Regions from separate parts of the Virgibacillus sediminis genome, predicted to be linked through region 1. Evidence: a T-box and tRNA genes for the amino acid it is inferred to sense, from the RefSeq annotation. Region 1 holds a T-box; the other holds one or more tRNA genes.
The links. A T-box is a leader RNA that pairs with one kind of tRNA and senses whether it is charged. The one in region 1 lies ahead of serS (serine--tRNA ligase), so its partner is inferred to be a tRNA-Ser.
Positions count from the first base shown of each region.

Region 1 (9,958 bases):
CATATAATATGGCTGTTTCTTTTCACGAGAAGTATAGCATTAAACCTGTTTTAGTCGGAAGGCAGCAGATGGCTTTCACAGATTTAAGTTCCATTATGGATAGAATAGAAATTCATCCGGACTTGGCGGAGGATGGAAGGTTTGCCGATGTGTTAAACCAGCTCGCCAGTAAGTTGGAAAAAGGAGAAAAAAAGCTCTTGCTGGTCGGCACAAATGATGTGTATGTACGCCTGATCATTGAAAATGAACAGGCATTGCGAGCAAATTATGAGTTCAGCTATATCTCTGAGCAGCTGTTGAACCAGCTGCAGAATAAATCGAATTTCTATAAGCTTTGTGACGAGCATGGTATTGATACACCTACCACTCATTTTTATGATTGTGCCCATGACGGAGAATTTGACAAGGATATGATGTATCCGGTAATCATCAAGCCCAGCAATGGTATTGAGTATTACAATAACAGCTTTGCAGGGCAGAAAAAGGTGTATAGGGTAGACAGCCGTGCTGAGGTACAGCAAGTGATCGATAAAATTAAGAATAGCGGCTATCGGGATGAATTGATTATCCAAGATTATATACCGGGGGATGACACCTATATGTGGGATTCGGTAGTATATCTCAATTCACAAGGAAAAACACAGCTGGTTTCCTTTGGACAGGTGGTACTTCAGGAGCATACACCAACCGCTATTGGGAATTACACAGCAGTCATTTCCCGATATAATAAAGAAATGATGGAGAAATTGCGCAAATTCCTCGAAGATGTAGGCTATGTCGGGTTTGCCAATTTCGATATGAAGTACGATGAAAGAGACGGCAAATTCAAAGTGTTCGAAGTGAACATCCGACAAGGGAGATCCAGCTACTATGTAAATGCGCTGGGTCATAATATGGCTGAGTATATCGTTGATGATGTACTCCACGACAAAGAAAAACCGCTGATTTTCCTCAATAAAGAGGTCTTGTTTACGGTCGTACCCAAAGCAGTGCTGCGGAAATTCGTCGATAACAAGGATGTCAAAGCCGATGTCAGCCGCCTGTTAAAGCAAGGGCAATGGGTGAATCCGCTGTTCTATAAAAATGATAAAAATATGAAGCGGAAATTGTATTTGCTTGTCCGGCAGTTCAATTATTATCGTAAATACAAGAATAATCAGTGGTAAGCAGCAGGAACTTTAAAAGTAAAAGCTGCACTTCTTAACTGGGGAGTGCAGCTTATATTAGGTTTTTGGACACTATAAATATAACAAAATCATGCTCAGCCCCACTTCTTCTAATGAGACTCCCTCCGTGCAATCAGTTTCTCTTCAGGCTTCAGCATTAAGTAATCTCCACAGAGATGGAGCACTTTTCTAGAGGCGAAAGAGAGATAATGGCTGATAATGGAATAGTCCTCCCCATACTTTGTAGTAAACAATTCCCCCCAGTATTCGGTTTCGTATCTGCTGACCATGCTAAGGTTATAGAGCAACAAGTAATGTATCAGTATTTCTGGCACTTTTATGAAATCATCCCTGTTGCATGGGAAGTATATTTTTTCCTTTTCCAAGTGAAAATAAAAAGGCCCAATCGAATGCAAAATAGGCATTTTCAATTTTACTGTCAAATGCTTCTTCGTCCTGCCGGTTGTGTGGAGAGGCAGGCCGGTTGCTTCCAGGCGGTGAACGAAGGACTTTTCTGTCAAGTGGTAGGCATCCAGCAGTTCTTGGGAGAAGTGCAGGGATTTAGAATAGAGATCACCGATTTCTACACATTTCCGAGATTCATCCCAGTCCAGGAAATCATTCATCTCCGGAATGAGTCCAAAAAGTGTTTTCATTTTCATCTTCTCAAAAGGAAGCCGGTTAAGCTGGAACAAGTGATCAAATGCATAACTGAATAAACCATTCTGTTGTATTTTCACCTCATCGTCATAAAAGGTGTACTGTTTCTTTTTCCGTTTCCTAGAAGTCACTCCATGGGCGAGGATGGAGGTCGATTCCGGATAGTCCGGACGAGTGGTCAGGAGACAGGCCTTCATCAAATGGGTCAGTCCGTAGAAGCAAAGAAGCGGCTTGATACGATCATCAACCCTTTCAGCTTCCTCCAGGAAGAGTTGGCCCTGGTCCAAGTAGTAGAGAAAACCTGCACTGTTCTCATAGCTTTTCCCCTCCCCTCTAGGATCGGGAAGGCTGCTGTAGCATTCCTTTAAATAAAGCTGGCTTGTCTGGAGGTTTTTCAGCCAGGTTAAATAGGATTTTATCCTTGTGGTATCCATGGTTGCCTCCCAATGAAACGTTGTAAAATTTAGAATCTATTTATTTTTACCATGTGGTTGAAAAAGAAAAATTGATGGCGTAAAGTATATAAAAATAAGTAGTATTCATGTAGCATTTCCACATTGGTGGAATCCATACATATTCTGAAGGAGGATGAACATGCGTGAGGATAAATTTGCAAAAGAAGGTTTGACGTTTGATGATGTATTGCTGATGCCGGCAGAATCGGACATATTGCCAAAGGATGTCGAGTTGAGTACGGATTTATCGGAGAACCTGAAGCTCAAGTCCCCATTCATCAGTGCAGGAATGGACACTGTCACCGAAGCAGAGTTGGCGATAGCGATAGCGCGCCAGGGCGGACTGGGGATTATTCACAAAAATATGTCGATTGAAGAACAGGCAGATCAGGTGGATAAGGTAAAGCGCTCAGAAAGCGGAGTTATTACTGATCCATTTTTCCTCACACCGGAACACCAGGTTTATGATGCAGAGCATCTAATGGGCAAATTCCGCATTTCCGGTGTTCCTATTGTCAACTCCATTGAAGAGCAGCAGCTTGTCGGCATATTAACCAACCGCGACCTCCGGTTTATTCAGGATTATTCTATCCGAATCTCAGAGGTCATGACAAGCACGAACCTTGTTACAGCACCGGTCGGAACTACATTGGAAGAAGCAGAAAAGCTGCTGCATCAACATAAGATTGAAAAGCTGCCACTGATTGACGAAGACGGCACCTTAAAGGGATTAATCACCATCAAGGATATTGAAAAAGTCATAGAATTCCCGAATGCTGCGAAAGATGCTCAAGGAAGGCTCGTTGCCGGAGCGGCTGTCGGTGTTACAGGAGATGCGATGACAAGGATTGACAAGCTGGTACAAGCTGGTGTTGATGTGATTGTCATTGACACAGCACATGGGCATTCCAAGGGAGTTATTGAACAGGTAAAGGAAGTCCGCAAGGCTTATCCCGACCTGGACATCATTGCTGGGAACGTAGCTACAGCAGAAGGGACGAGAGCATTGATCGAGGCAGGAGCAACCATTGTCAAAGTGGGCATTGGGCCTGGATCGATTTGTACGACACGTGTAGTCGCAGGTGTAGGTGTTCCCCAGATTACCGCCGTATATGATTGTGCTGCGGAAGCATCGAAGTATGATGTACCTGTCATAGCTGACGGGGGGATCAAGTACTCTGGGGATATTGTAAAGGCCCTTGCAGCTGGCGCACATGCCGTGATGCTTGGAAGCATGTTTGCCGGAGTTGCTGAGAGCCCTGGAGAAACAGAGATTTATCAAGGGCGGCAATTTAAAGTTTATCGTGGAATGGGATCTGTAGGGGCCATGAAGTCAGGGTCCAAGGACCGTTACTTCCAGGCAGATTCGGACAATAAAAAGTTGGTCCCAGAGGGGATTGAAGGAAGGGTCGCTTATAAAGGGCCGCTTGCTGACACCGTTCATCAGCTAATGGGCGGCTTGCGATCCGGAATGGGATATTGCGGAACAGCAACTATCACAGAGTTGCGCAGAGATGCACGGTTTATCCGCATCACCAATGCCGGCCTTCGTGAGAGCCATCCACATGATGTGCAGATCACTAAAGAAGCACCGAATTATTCTTTGAACTAGTCTAAGGTTAGAGCCGGGGAACAGAGGAATAGGATTCTTCTGTTCCCCGGATTTGTAATTCAGCACAACCTGCTGTTAACCACGTTTTCTAATCTTTTTTTCTATGATAGAATAAGAGAGGGCATACATATGCCTTTAAACTACAGTGGAGGTACAGAAGTTGAGGTATAAAGGTAAAAGAAGTCTTATGGTTTTAATGGCTGCACTAGTAATGGCCCTAGCTGCCGTTGGACAGCCACTTGCGGCTCAAGCGCAGGACGAGCTGGATCTTGACGCCGAGTCGGCAATACTGGTCGACGCTGACACGGGTAAAGTGCTATATGCGAAGGAGCCTGATCAGGCCCTGCCGCCTGCTAGCATGACCAAAATGATGACAGAATATTTGGTTTTGGAAGCTATTGAGGAAGGTCAAATCAGTTGGGATACCACCACACAGATCAGTGATTATCCATACAGCATATCTGCAAATACTCTATTCTCCGGAGTAGGGCTTACTCAGGGGAAGGATTACACGGTCCGTGAATTGTATGAAGCGATGGCTGTCAACTCGGACAATGCTACAACCATTGCCTTGGCTGAGCTCATTGCCGGCTCCGAAACAGAGTTTGTAGAAATGATGAACGCGAAAGCAGAGGAAATGGGCCTCTCGGAATATAAATTCGTCAATTCCACTGGATTGGATAATGAATCACTAGGGGAGAACCGGCCGGAAGGTACAGACCCCAATGGCACGAATCTTCTCTCCGCACGGTCTTCAGCCTACTTGGCTTATCATCTGATCAATGACTATCCGGTGGCTTTGGAGTTCTCCAGTATGCCTCAAATAGAATTTGAGGGCTACACCATTGATAACTGGAATTGGATGCTCGATCACGAGGGAGTCTCCCTTCAGCAATTCTATTATGAAGGAGTCGATGGACTAAAAACTGGCAATACAGAGCTTGCCGGCTACACATTTACCGGTACAGCTGAACAAAATGGCCAAAGGCTCATATCAGTTGTCATGAAGACGAACAGCAGAGAAGAAAGATTTGAAGAAACAGCAGTGCTGCTTGATTATGGGTTTAATCAATTTGAGCAGCAGGAATTGGCACCAGCTGGTTATCAAAAGGAAGGACAATCCACCCTTCCAGTCGATAAAGGAAAAGAAAATGAAGTAAATATCTCTACCGCTGAAGCGGTAAATATCCCTATGAAAGAGGGAGAAGAAGACCTTTATCAAATCACCTATCATCTGGATGAAGAGAAGTTGAATGAGAATGGTGAATTGGTTGCACCAGTGGAAGAAGGGGAAGTAATCGGGACAGCTGAAGTAGTTTATGAAGGGGAAGATGATTATGGCTATATTTTCCCTGATCATGCAGGCACTGTGAACCTCGTTACCAATGAAGCCGTCGAGAAAGACAACTGGTTTATGCTGACACTTGGAGCAGTCGGCGACTTCTTCGGCAGCCTCTTTGGATCTGCTGTTGATTGGATCAAAGGATTTTTCCAGTAGTTTTATATAGATAGATTATAAGTTTGTAAGTAATAACAAAAAAATACAGGGGGAACTATCATGACTAATACAGGTACAGATCGAGTAAAACGTGGAATGGCTGAAATGCAGAAAGGCGGCGTCATCATGGACGTGGTCAATGCCGAACAGGCAAAAATTGCTGAGGAAGCTGGGGCAGTTGCCGTAATGGCATTGGAAAGGGTACCTTCTGATATCCGTGCTGCTGGCGGGGTCGCAAGAATGGCAGACCCAACCGTAACGGAAGAAGTCTTAAATGCGGTGTCCATTCCGGTTATGGCAAAAGCCAGAATCGGTCATGTCGTAGAGGCGAGAGTCCTTGAAGCAATGGGCGTAGACTATATTGATGAAAGTGAAGTACTCACTCCTGCAGATGATGTCTATCATTTGGATAAATCCAATTACACCGTGCCATTTGTCTGTGGCTGCAGGAATTTAGGAGAAGCTACACGCCGAATTGGTGAAGGTGCTTCCATGCTCCGAACCAAAGGCGAGCCTGGAACAGGAAATATCGTAGAAGCTGTTCGCCATATGCGTCAAGTCCAGTCGGAAATCCGTAAACTGTCCTCCATGTCCAAGGATGAAGTGATGACTTATGCGAAGGAAATTGGGGCACCATTTGAACTGCTGTTGCAAATTCGGGAAGAAGGACGCCTTCCTGTTGTCAACTTTGCTGCCGGAGGTGTCGCCACCCCAGCAGATGCGGCCTTGATGATGGAATTAGGAGCAGACGGAGTGTTTGTAGGTTCAGGGATCTTCAAATCAGCCAACCCTGCAAAATTTGCAAAGGCTATTGTGGAAGCAACTACCCATTACCAGGATTATTCACTGATTGCCGAGCTGTCCAAGGACCTTGGCACAGCTATGAAAGGCCTGGAAATGAGTACGATTGCCGCTAGTGACCGCATGCAGGACCGCAGTGAATAGAAAGAAGGTGTCAAGATGACTGCTACAATTGGTGTACTGGCTCTCCAAGGAGCTGTCAGAGAACATATACGCGCGGTAGAAGAATCGGGAGCCCGGGCTGTCGAAGTGAAGCGGAAAGAACAATTGGCCGAAATTGACGGTTTGATTCTCCCGGGTGGTGAAAGTACCACAATGCGTCGTCTGATAGACAGTTATGGATTTTTTGAAGCCATCAAGGAATTTGGCCAACAGGGTAAACCTGTATTTGGTACATGTGCCGGGCTTATTCTTATGGCCTCTGGTATTGAAGGGCAGGAAAATGCCCATCTCGGCCTTATCGATATGAAAGTTGCCAGGAATGCATTCGGCCGTCAGGTTGCAAGCTTTGAAGCCGGGCTGGATATCGAGCATGTAGGAGAGAATTTTAACGCCGTCTTTATCCGTGCACCATATATTACGGAAGCAGGACCTCAAGTAGAGGTGCTGGCAACTTACAAGGATCGGATTGTAGCTGCAAAGCAGGGGCAATATATATGTACAGCCTTCCATCCGGAATTGACGGATGATAACAGGGTGATTGCCTATTTTGTTTCTATGGTGGAAGAGTCCCTGCAAACAGTTGCATCCTAAAAAAAAATCAGCTATGATATAAAATAATTGAATGCAAACAGTAATGATAGGAATCAGTAATAGCAGTTCCATCCATAAGAGAGTCGATGGCTGGTGGGAATCGACGGTTGGCTGCTGTGAATCCATCCTTGAACTGGTTTACTGAAAGGCACCTGAAAGTAGGTAAACCCGGTTACGCACCGTTAATAGCCGTAAGCCGGAAGAGTAGTTTAAACTCTCTTCAACAAGGGTGGCAACGCGGGAAACAGCCTCTCGTCCCTATTTCAGGGACGGGAGTTTTTTCTTGTCAAATTGGCATAGTAAATTAATAAGGAGGAATATGTATGCTGGATATGAAGTATCTGCGCAATAACTTTGAAGAAATCAAAGGAAAACTGGCCCATCGCGGGGAAGACTTATCCGATCTTGACAAATTTGAAGAGCTGGACGAAAAACGCAGGAACTTGATTAGTGAAACGGAGAAGCTAAAGGCGAAAAGGAATGAAGCATCCAAGCAGATTTCTGTACTTAAGAAAGAGAAAAAAGATGCTGAGCAGGCAATCAAGGAAATGCGGGAAGTAGGCCAAAAAATCTCTGCATTGGATAAAGAGCTCAAGGAAGCAGAAGAAACATTGGACCATATTATGCTTTCCATTCCGAATATTCCCCACGAAAGTGTACCTGTCGGAGAAGATGAAGAGGATAATATTGAAGCCCGGAAATGGGGGAAACTGCCGGAGTTTGGCTTTGAGGCACAGGCCCATTGGGACCTTGCCACCAACTTGGACATCTTGGATTTCGAAAGAGCAGCTAAAGTAACCGGCAGCCGTTTTGTCTTCTACAAAGGGATGGGCGCCCGCTTGGAACGCGCCTTATTGAACTTCATGATGGACCTTCATGCTGATGAACACGGTTATCAGGAGATGCTTCCACCGCAGATGGTGAACCGGACAAGCATGACTGGTACCGGGCAGCTTCCGAAATTCGAAGAGGATGCTTTTAAGGTGGAGGATTGGGATTACTTTATGATTCCAACGGCTGAAGTTCCGGTAACCAACTATCACCGGGATGAGATTCTTTCGGTAGATCAACTCCCTAAAAAATATGTTGCTTACAGTGCGAACTTCCGATCTGAGGCTGGATCGGCCGGACGGGATACAAGAGGGCTGATTCGACAGCACCAATTCAACAAAGTAGAACTGGTTCATTTAGCAAAGCCGGAGGATTCTTATGAAACATTAGAAACACTGACCGGCCATGCAGAAAGAGTTTTACAGCTTCTCAAGCTGCCTTACCGGGTGATGAGCATGTGTACAGGAGACTTGGGATTCACTGCCGCCAAAAAGTATGATATTGAAGTCTGGATTCCAAGCCAGGATACGTATCGGGAAATCTCCTCTTGTTCCAACTTCGAAGATTTCCAAGCTAGACGTGCTGGCATCCGTTTCCGCAGGGAGGCGAATGGCAAGCCGGAGTTCGTCCATACTCTGAACGGCTCAGGACTGGCGATCGGGCGTACCGTAGCAGCCATACTGGAGAATTATCAGTTGGAAGAAGGATTGGTGGAGATCCCTGAAGTCCTGCGACCTTATATGGGTGGAAAAGAAGTACTGGATAAGTAATGAAACAGAAGGGGGATCCCCTTCTGTTTCTGCCTATCTTTAGCTTTTCCAACAGAGATTGAAAAAAAATTACTGATACGGTTTGACAAGATTCTGCCAGCATGGTATAGTAATTCTTGTCTTATCACGGAGGTATACCCAAGTCTGGCTGAAGGGATCGGTCTTGAAAACCGACAGGCGGGTCAAACCGCGCGGGGGTTCGAATCCCTCTACCTCCTCCATTAATAAAATCAGCGCATAAAAATTGGAGATATGGAAACCGTTGCGAACAATTGCAGCGGTTTTTTTAATGATGAAGGAAACTGTAAAATCCTGACGGTGCATAACAGTAACCAGGGATAATCATGCAAGTTCCAAATCCTTATATCCTATGGAGATAGTCCATCGATTAGCCAACGCAGGCCAGTCAAATTAGTCTATTTCTGACTTTTTGTGATAAAAGGCGCAATCTTGACATATAATAACAAACCACATATAGTACAAACATAAATAAGTATAAGATACAGACAATGATCAGGTCATTAGTACATGGAACCATCCGAAAGAGATTGGAATTCGCCGGCTGAAAGATTCCATCGGAAAGGTATGTATGAACCTGCCTGTGAGTCGTTAGAACATACTAGCCACAGGCAACTGTGTTATCAATAGAGTTGGGCGTCTTGTATAAGGGGCGTCAATAAAAGGTGGTACCGCGGAAACCCATTCCGTCCTTTTACCAAGGACGTGATGGGCTTTTTTTCATTTAAAAGGAGGACAGTACATGAATAAGAAAATTGGATTCATCGGTGCAGGTTCTATGGCAGAATCAGTAATAGCGGGGATAGTGAACGCAGAAATACTCCCGACAACGAATATTATGGTGACCAACAAGAGCAATAAAAAGAGACTGGAGAAAATGGAGGAGGATTACAATATTCGGGCCATTTCTGATACGAAACGAATGGTGGATGCTTGTGATATCCTCATTCTTGCAACCAAGCCGCATGATGTTCAAGCTACTATTTCTTCCATAAAAGAACATATCAGAAGCGAACAATTGGTAATCTCTGTAAGTGCAGGGATATCCACGGATTATATCTCCTCTTTGATCGGACAGGATGTTTCTGTAATCAGAGCGATGCCCAATACTTCGGCCGCAGTCAGGCAGTCTGCTACTGCTATTGCAGCAGGAAAGTATGCAGATGAAACGCATATCAAAGAGGCTGAAGAACTGTTCAGCACCATTGGGCCTACCACGGTCGTAAAGGAAGAAGACATGCATACAGTGACCGGGATCTCCGGAAGCGGACCGGCATATATATATTACCTTGTCGAAGCCATGGAGAAGGCTGCCGTGGAAAGCGGGCTTGCAGAAGAGACAGCCCGGAAATTAATTACCCAGACAGTGATTGGAGCGGGTAATATGCTTAAAA
Region 1 covers NZ_JBHRRZ010000016.1:79,820-89,777, forward strand. The annotation lists gene ACFODW_RS10555 (carboxylate--amine ligase) at 1-1,166, shown strand, start outside; gene ACFODW_RS10560 (YaaC family protein) at 1,277-2,260, opposite strand; gene guaB (IMP dehydrogenase) at 2,421-3,893, shown strand; gene ACFODW_RS10570 (serine hydrolase) at 4,105-5,391, shown strand; gene pdxS (pyridoxal 5'-phosphate synthase lyase subunit PdxS) at 5,452-6,336, shown strand; gene pdxT (pyridoxal 5'-phosphate synthase glutaminase subunit PdxT) at 6,352-6,945, shown strand; T-box leader at 6,980-7,208, shown strand; gene serS (serine--tRNA ligase) at 7,269-8,546, shown strand; tRNA gene ACFODW_RS10590 (tRNA-Ser) at 8,675-8,767, shown strand; gene proC (pyrroline-5-carboxylate reductase) at 9,307-9,958, shown strand, end outside.

Region 2 (9,958 bases), on a different contig from region 1:
CACTGTCACGCCCACTCATTGCCTTTGTGGCGATTCTATCCTCAATATAAATAACGAATATTTTTTTCCCTGTAGGATTTTTTAGTCAATTAGGTTCTAACGTTGAAATTGCTGAAGGACATCCTTGAATAAATTAACAAAAAAGCTACTTTTATAACCACGCTTTCCTTAAAAGATTTACACCAAGTTCGATTTCATCATAAGAAAGACCGCTAAACCCCAGTTTAATCATTGGTCTATCCGGATGGTTTCTTATGAAATAGATGGAAGTTGGCCGTACTTTTACACCATAAAGCAATGCTTGCTCGATTAGCCATTCTTCTGAGCAATCCAGATTTACTTTAATTAGTATGTATAAACCGGACTGTTCGCCAATAATGGATATACTTTGGCCAAAATGTGTTTTCAATAATGATACGAGGTGTTCCATTTTTCGTTTATAAACAAGGCGCATTCGCTTAATGTGCCGATTCCATTCCCCATTTTCCATAAATCCAGCCATTGTCAATTGGCTGAAAAGGGAAGTGGAGCTTTCAAAGTTCTTGAACTGATTTTTATAACGGTATAAAAGCTGCTTAGGCAACACCATATAGCTTAAACGTAGTCCCGGGAGAAAAGATTTTGAGAAATTTCCCAGATAGATGACCCTTGTTGAATCAATAGAAGCGAGCGCTGGAAACGGCCGTTGCGAATATCGGAACTCACTATCATAATCGTCTTCGATAATGTATCCCTGTACCTTGTTTGCCCACCGGATGAGCGTTTGCCGTTGTTGAATGGACATGCTTGCACCGTACGGACTGTGGTGAGAAGGTGTTACATAGATTAAGGCTGAATCCATATGTCTAAGTTGCGAAAGATCTGCACCTTCTGCATTAACTGGCAAATATTCAAGCGAAAAGTGATGGAATTGAAAAGCTTCCCTGGCGCCATCGAACCCTGGATCTTCTACGATAATACTTGAATAATCTTCCTGTAGTATATGGCCTAGACTAATCAGCATTTGTTGTGTACTGCTGCCGATAATAATGGCATCTGCATCTGTTCTTACCCCACGTGATTGGAGTAAGTATGCGGCAATTTGTTCGCGCAGGCTCATCTCTCCAAAAGGTTCTCCATACCGAAAGCTCTCAGGTAACGTTAAGACCTGATTCGCTATTCGCCTCCATATTTTTAAAGGGAAATGGGATTGATCAACAGCATCTGTCCTAAAATCGACACGAACGGACTCTTTCTTTCTCAGCCTCTTTTTGTCAGGGAGGATTGGTGATTCCTGGTATAAAGATGGCTCTAATGGATTGGCAAAATAACCTTTTCGTCCTTCTCCGTGTATATAACCCTCCGCTACCAGTTGGTTATACGCCATTAGGGTTGTATTGCGGCTTACGTGAAGAGAATCAGCAAGTTGCCGAATGGAGGGCAGTTGTTCATCAGCTTTCACATCGCCCTGTTCAATAAATGATTTAAACTGCTCGTAGATTTGTTTGTATTTGGGAGAGCTTTCGTCTAAGGCAAAAAGATAATTTTTCATATATGTCTCTCCTGACATGTTTGATTGTTTTAAACTGTATCTTTTTAAATGTCAGCTTATATCATACTATATTTTATAGGAGTCATAAAATTTTTCAAACACGAAGTTAGATGAGGAGTGATGATGATCTATATTCCAAAGCACTTTGAAATCAAAGATGAAAAAGCAATTTATGAGATTATTGAGGAAAACAGCTTTGCTACGCTATTTTCCCAACATCAGGGTCATCCGGATGCGACCCACCTTCCTTTGATTTTGGATAAAGAAAAAAGATATTTGTACGGTCACTTTGCAAAACCGAATAAGCAGTGGAAAGATATAGAAGAACAGGAGGTACTTGCCGTTTTTCAGGGGCCGCATAGTTATATATCGTCTTCCTGGTATGAGACAGATCAAGCCGTTCCCACATGGAATTACATAGCTGCACATGTATACGGAAAGGTTGAGATCATAGACGGGAAACAAATGATGGATTCCCTTCATCATATGGTATTGAAATATGAAGGCCCAAATAGTTCCTATCAATGGGACCAATTGGATGCCCAATTTTTAGAAGGGCAGGCAAAAGGCATTGTTGGATTCAAAATCAAAATCGATAAAATCGAGGGACAGGCAAAGTTGAGTCAACATCATTCCCCTGAGCGGTTAGAGCTTGTTATTTCACAACTTGAACAATCCACAAGTGAGGATGAGAGGGAAATTGCATCTCATATGAAAACAATTCTTAGAAAGAAAACTTGAAGGTATACAAGTACTCTTTGATGAACAAAACCTAGTGAACTACCTCAACTGAAGCAAACAGGGCTCATGGATAACACATCAGACAATAATCTTTGAAAGCGAGGAATATATATGCGTTTTGAAACAAAAGCCATTCACTCCGGGCGTTCGATTGACAAATCAACGAGCTCGGTCACCATGCCGATCCATCTCTCAACGACATTCGAACGGGCTGCAGATGGCTCCTATCCAAATGAATTCGTATATGGCCGTGAAAGTAATCCCAATCGTCGTGCTCTGGAGGACTGCCTCACATCACTCGAGGGTGGGTATGATTGCGTCACTTTCGCTTCAGGGATGGCAGCGATCACTTCAGTAATCGAGGCACTTCCTTCGGATAAACCTCGTCAGGTTATTATGCCCAACGATATGTATTTTGGTATTCGTTCCCTTCTTTCGGAAACGGATATTGGATCAAAGTTTGACATGGTAATTGTTGACATGACAGATCTTCAAGAGGTGGAGGAAGCGATAAAAAGTGCCCCAACCGGTCTGGTTTGGATGGAGACGCCGTCTAATCCACTACTGAAAGTCAACGATATTGAAGCTGTTACCAAGATAGCACAAGAGGCCGGGGCTTATACCGTTGTTGATAATACGTGGGCAACTCCAGTTCTCCAGCGTCCTCTCACTCTTGGAGTTGATTTTTCGATCCATTCTGTGACGAAATATATAGGAGGTCATAGTGATTTAATGATTGGTGCAGTTGTCGCAAAATCAGATAGTCCTATGTTGACCAATCTACGAGCCTGGCAACATTCTAAAGGTGCTGTGCCTTCTCCTTTCGACTGTTGGCTTGCACTGCGCGGCGTACAGTCACTTGCCCCTCGTATGATAACCCATTGCGCAAATGCATCGGAAATTGCAGATTTTCTGGCTGATCATCCGAATGTCGAAGCCGTTCATTATCCTGGCCTATCCGACCATCCAGGACATCATATTGCAGCACGGCAGATGAGCTCATTCGGTAGCATGTTGTCCTTTCAGGTGAAAGGCGGTCAACGTGAAGCGATGGATGTGGCTGCAAAAGTACAATTGTTCACCCGTGCTACAAGTCTGGGTGGAACGCACAGTTTCATTGAGCACCGTGCTTCCGTAGAAGGAAGTAAAACGATGGCTCCGCCTAATCTCCTGCGCCTGTCAATCGGGCTCGAGCATGTGGATGATCTAAAGGAAGATTTATCTCAGGCGCTGGAATAAGTATTTTAGCTGCCAACTAAGGAAGGCCTTACAACTAGCCCCTCTATATAGGAAGGAGTATAATATTCCCTGCAGTGGTCAACATATGAATGGACTTTTCGGTTACCTATACTGGAGGGATTTGGTATGAAACATTTTTCAGAAGAAGAAAAAATAGCAATCTTATCTGATATTATTGCGATTAAATCTATTAATGAAAACGAAATCGAAGTGGCAAATTATTTGAAAGATTTATTTGCTGAATACGGCATCGAATCTAAAATTGTTCCGGTTACAGACACTCGTGTCAACTTAGTGGCTGAAATTGGAAGCGGTAGTCCAGTTGTTGGTGTTTCTGGTCATATGGATGTCGTTTCTCCCGGTGAGGAAAGCGAGTGGACTTCAGATCCGTTCACATTGACAGAACGAGACGGGAAATTATACGGGCGGGGAACAAATGACATGAAAGCAGGTTTAGTAAACCTTGCTTTAGTGATGATTGAACTCAAAGAAAATAATGAACTGAAGAATGGTACGGTCCGTTTTATGGCAACGACTGGTGAAGAAGTCGGTGGGGCAGGTTCTAAAAAGCTGTACGAAGAAGGCTATATGGATGATGTAGATTATCTATGGGTAGCTGAACCATCTCATGACACGATTATTTACTCTCACAAAGGATCACTTAACTTGCGTGTCACCTCTATTGGGGAAGCAGCACACAGTTCCATGCCTGACCAAGGCTATAACGCGATCAATCCACTCATGGAATATTTATTAGAAGTGGACGAAAAATTGAACGGCGATGACCGTAAAAATGACGTGCTGGATCAATTGGTGATGAGCACAACTATTTTTAATGCGGGGAACCAAGTAAACTCCGTTCCAGCAAAAGCAGCAGCTGAAATAAACGTGCGGACCATTCCGGAATTTGACAACGAAGAAGTGATTGACTTATTCCACACAACAGCTGACAAATACAATAAAGAAGGCTCCGATATTAATGTGGAGGTGACCATGTCGTTGCCGAGTGTCTTCACTTCCGGGCAGTCTGACATGGTGGATCTTGCCAAAGAACTCGGTAAAAAACATCTGGATTTGGAAATTTCCGTTAAAGGTTCGCCAGGGGTGACGGATGGGTCAAACTTATTGCGAGGTAAAGAGGAAGACTTTCCATTCATGATGTTTGGTCCAGGCGAAACAAAAATGGCACACAAAACAGATGAATATGTATACAAAGATTACTACTTTGCATTCTTCGATATCTATAAAGAGTTAATTTTAGGGTTAACGAAATAAGATGAGGTTTTTAAACAATAAAGGGATGGCTGCCATAGTTGGCGGTTATCTCTTTTTTTGGGTTTATTCAACCGCTTAATCTTTCTGCAATATGAATTTTCCCTACTCCTTCAGCGCTCGTGCTGGAAACAGAAGACTGTAGGATAAGCACCCATTATCACTTCCCTTTTCCTGTGCATAGGCTAGAGAAAAAGTGGAGGTATCATTATGTATAACCACCCGTATTATTATTATCCAGTACCAATGCCTATCCCTGTTCATCCATATGTTCCGTCTCAAGATATGCGTCAGCAAGTGAATGCCCAGCAAATTATGCAGCGAATTCGTTCAGAACATAGCAATTTATATTCCCAGCTACAACAAGCAGGAATGAATAGACAGATTGCTGATTATGCATTTTTCTTTATTGTCAATTACACAATTAACCAGGCGAACCCTAATCAATCGGCAGCTCAGGTTTATCAGCAATTTCAAAGGCAGGTACCGTGGTTTACCTTGCTGTTTACTCAACTCAACGTACCAAGGAATGTGATGGACCGTGTGTTAACTCGAGTCATTGAAATTACATTGGAAATAATTCGGGAAGGAGCACCTGGCCCTGATGGGGATTGGCAAGGCTGGGAAAGTCTAGGTGGGGTACTAACATCAGCCCCTGCTGTTTCCTCTTGGCAAAATAACCGACTCGATGTATTCGCCCGCGGTACAGACAATGCACTTTATCATATTTGGTGGGATGGCAACAGATGGAGTGGGTGGGAAAGCCTTGGTGGTGTGCTAACGTCCCCTCCAGCAGCTGTTTCTTGGGGGCCGAATCGAATTGATGTGTTTGTTCGTGGTACCGATAATGCGCTTTATCATAAATGGTGGGACGGCGCCAGGTGGAGTGAGTGGGAAAGCCTTGGCGGGGTTCTGACGAGTGGTCCGGCAGCCTCTTCTCGCAGAAATAACCAGATTGATGTCTTTGTCAGAGGCACTGGGAACCGGCTTTATAAACGAACATGGAACGGTTCCCGCTGGGAGGAGTGGGAAGACCTTGGTGGCACATTGACTTCAGAACCGGCGGCTGTTTCTTGGGGGCCGAACCGAATCGATGTATTTGCCAGGGGACAGAACAACAATCTTATCCATCGATGGTGGAATGGGAGGACATGGAGTGAATGGGAAAACCTGGGTGGCACCTTGACAAGTGCTCCGGCGGTATCTTCTAGACGTCCAAACCGCTTGGAGGTCTTTGCAAGAGGCACTGGAAACCGACTGTACCGGAGAGAATGGAATGGTACCCGCTGGGGAGGATGGCAAAATATCGGAGGCAGCTTAACTTCAGCACCTGCCGCTGTTTCCTGGGGGCCAAACCGTACCGATGTGTTTGCTAGAGGAGTTAACCAAGACCTTATCCATTTATGGCAAGGGCGGTAATTGTTAAACAGAGAAGATTTGAGTGCGAACTCTTTTTAACTATTTGTATGGGCAAGTAAACAAGGGTGCAGGCGCAGATCATAAACGACCTGCGCCTGCGTCCCGTTAATTTTCCTATTTTATTAACTCAAAATCACCATTCTCCTATTAGTAGAATCAAAAAGCAACAATTTATCCTAAGATAAACTCGAGCTTACTGGGGAATTTGATTAGCGGAGATACACCACTCCGGAAATACACTTCGCTTTCCGCGGGCGGCTGGTGAGCCTCCTCGTGCTAACGCACTGTGGGGTCTCACCTATGCCTTTCCTCCCGCTGGAGTCTACGTGTATTACCTCCGCTAGTTTAGATTATTGTTCTTGTATAGAGTTAAACGTTTAGATATGTCCCAACCTCTTTCCTCGGTATAACCAAGATTATCAGTATTTCAGCATGCAAAACAACCCTATCAACAGGCTGACAACAGCCATTGTCAGCGTGTTAATAGGGTACAAATTTTGTCCCAGGCTCTTGATAATTAGTATGCTATTTCTTATGTTTACAAGACCGGAACGGAACTGTTCAGAAGTCCCGGGAGTTTTTCTAACAAATTTTTTATCCATGCAGGATATTTATGTAAGCGTCTTGAATAATTACATACAAGATTTATAATGGCGGAGAAGGTGGGATTCGAACCCACGCGACGGTAACCCGTCCTAATGCATTTCGAGTGCATCCCCTTCAGCCGGACTTGGGTACTTCTCCCTAGTTGGATGGCGCAGTGCACGACGAACTGTGCTCTGCCTGATTGAAAACTACATAAGAAATAATAATCCTTTTTTGTGTTTTCTTCAAGGGGTTTGATGTGAATTCTTTATATTCGAAATTCGCCCCATGAGATTCTTGGTCATTTTATTAATAGGAAAGGAATGGAGGGTCTTACGTGAAAAAACCTATGCCCATTTTTGGGATTATTTTATTGTTGGCAAGTGCCGGACTGGCAGTTTTCCTGTGGCTGGAGACGGAAAAGGTGATAGAGGATCCGGCAGAGAGCGCATCAGCAGGCGAGGAAGCGGCAGAAGGAAGCCCTGCTGATGAAGGCCTGGAGAATGTCTCCGAACAACGGGAGAAAATCAAGGGAACGATCAGCGAGCAGGATCTTCAGGAATTTGAGGAGAGCGGACTGAACCCATTCGGGGAAGATAGGCCTTCTCACCAGTTATCGGATGGTCTGTTTCAAGAATATATTCATGGCATGTCCCATCAAAAGATAAAGGCAGAGAAGAAGTGGGGATTCTATGAGATCCATCCGCAACGGATCGACTGGCTGCTTGAGGGTCTGGACGAAGTGTCGCTTGACCATGAGGATGTTTACCGGGAAATCCTCCTTAAATGGAAGGAAGGGGACTTTTCTACGGCCGATGCAGACCATAATGCCATCTGGGAACTGCAGGGAGGAACTGTCGGAAAAGCCTATGGTGTCATGACTTTGGAAGAGGAACAGACATATTTGGAAAGTGAGAAAGAGTAAGCGGGTATGTGGATGTAAGCTGATTTCTTGCCTCCTTCGCAAGTATCTGTGAAAATGAAAACAGTACTTAATAGGAAATGGAGGAATGGAATTATGAAGATAGCAGCTATGGTGGGAAGCAACAGGAAGGATTCATACAATCGGCAATTAACTTCTTTTATGCAGAAAAGGTATGATGGGAAATTGGATATAGAGATCCTGCCTATCGACCAGCTGCCATTCTATAATCAGGATGAAGAACTGAATCCACCACAGATCGTAGAGGATCTCCGCAAAATCATTAAGGAGAGCGACGGTATTCTCATCGCGACTCCAGAATATAATGGAAGCATTTCAGGAATGCTGAAGAATGCTCTCGACTGGTTCTCCCGTGTCGATCAGGTAATGGTAAACAAACCGGCGATGGTGGTCGGAGCCAGTATGGGTGGCCTCGGCACAGTCAAAGCACAGCTTCAATTGCGCCAAATCCTCAATGCTCCTGGAATTGGCACATTGACACTTCCAGGAAATGAGGTTTATATCGGTTCGGTCCATGAAAAAATCGATGAAGATGGCAACCTTAAGGACGAGGAGACCATCAACTTCCTTGATAATGTAGTCGACAACTTTATCAATTGGACAGAAAAGACGAAGGTATATAGCTAAATGGGTTGATAAGGGCACGTTTCCGGTCATGTGACTGGAAACGTGTTTTTTTATTTTTATCCTTCTAAAGTCGGGAATTTATAGGATTTTGCCAAAATGTGTAAGATTTATTGTATAATCGAATTGGCCGGGGGCGTTCTTTATTCCGAGATGCTTCTAGGCAATTGAACTATGAGGAGGTCTATCCATGAAAAAATTGCTTATTCTGGCATTTCTCGTTCCTTTTATTCTAGCAGCATGTGGTAATGATGAAACCACGGACGAACCTGCAGAGAATGAACAGGAAGAGGAAACAGCCAATGAAGGTGTAGAGGAAGAACAGACGAATGAAGCAGAAGAGGCTAATGAAGTAGAAGAAGGAACGGATGAGCCGGAAAACAACGAGCAGGAAGCGGGAGAATCCGACAATAACGAAGAGGCTGCACAGGAAGAATCCAATGCAAATGAGGATGCAGAAGAGGAAACAAGCAATCAGCAGGAAGCCAATGATACTGGGGATCGTGTAGAAGCTACTTTCCAGGGACTGGCTGACTCTCATTCCATGGAAGTAAAAACTGCAGACGGAGTGGAAGTTGTTTCCTTTGCTCCAGAGGAATATGAATTATTGGGTGAGTTGTCTCCCGATACGAAAATTTCCTATGAATTGGAGCAAACGGAAGACGGAATGGAATACGCAAAAAATGTCGAAGTTATAGAGTAAACGCTGGGTTTCGCACTCAGGGCACGCTTTTAGTCAGATATGGCTGAAAGCGTGCTTTTTTATTGATGGTAGTTGGATTCAATATGGTTCATCTATCAGCATTTGCTAGTTATCAGCCAAATATAGGCGCTTTTATCCTATTAGACTATTGCTAGCAGGATTATTGAGGGTTCATTGCAAGAAATAACAGAAAAATCCGCTTTTTATTGCTGCTGATTTTTGGTATGATTAATATGTGTTTGTGAATAGACATACTTTTCTCATAGGTACAAATAATCAAACAAGGGGGAAATGATTATGAGAGAAAGAAAATGGTATGCAGCAATACTTATGCTGGGGCTTGTTCTTCTGTTGGCAGCTTGCGGCTCTGGGGAAGATGCAAGCGGGGAAGCAGAGGCAACGGCTGAATTGGAAGACAGTTATACAGTAGTTACTGACAACTCCTTTGTTCCATTTGAATTTATGAAAGACGGGGAACATGTTGGTTTCGATATCGATTTGATTAATGCTATCGCCGATGAAGCCGGTTTTGAGATAGAAATGGAAACTACCAACTTTGACGGAATCATACCTGGTCTGCAGACAGGCCAATTTGATATTGCGATTGCCGGAATCGGCATTACCGAAGAACGGAAAAAGAGCATTGACTACAGTGACCCTTACTTCGAATCCGGACTGGCCATCGGGGTAGCCGCAGATAATGAAGACATTAAAGGGATGGAAGACCTCGAAGGCAAAACCATTGCCACAAGAATGGGGTCCACCAGCTCCGCTTACATCAAAGAAAACATTGAGGGTGCTGAAGCCAATGAATACGAGCAGCTGGATCAAGCGTATATGGCTGTAGAAAACGGAAGTGCGGATGCTATTCTGTATGATGATCCGAATGTTCGTTACTATA
Region 2 covers NZ_JBHRRZ010000002.1:30,815-40,772, forward strand. The annotation lists partial or broken gene ACFODW_RS01160 (hypothetical protein) at 1-85, shown strand, start outside; gene pdxR (MocR-like pyridoxine biosynthesis transcription factor PdxR) at 152-1,531, opposite strand; gene ACFODW_RS01170 (FMN-binding negative transcriptional regulator) at 1,658-2,272, shown strand; gene ACFODW_RS01175 (trans-sulfuration enzyme family protein) at 2,384-3,511, shown strand; gene ACFODW_RS01180 (ArgE/DapE family deacylase) at 3,638-4,786, shown strand; gene ACFODW_RS01185 (sialidase) at 4,994-6,202, shown strand; tRNA gene ACFODW_RS01190 (tRNA-Ser) at 6,854-6,946, opposite strand; gene ACFODW_RS01195 (DUF6241 domain-containing protein) at 7,125-7,712, shown strand; gene ACFODW_RS01200 (NADPH-dependent FMN reductase) at 7,806-8,357, shown strand; gene ACFODW_RS01205 (hypothetical protein) at 8,545-9,057, shown strand; gene ACFODW_RS01210 (transporter substrate-binding domain-containing protein) at 9,355-9,958, shown strand, end outside.
Region 2: it has a tRNA-Ser gene. The T-box ahead of serS (serine--tRNA ligase) is inferred to sense a tRNA for this amino acid. The anticodon was not compared.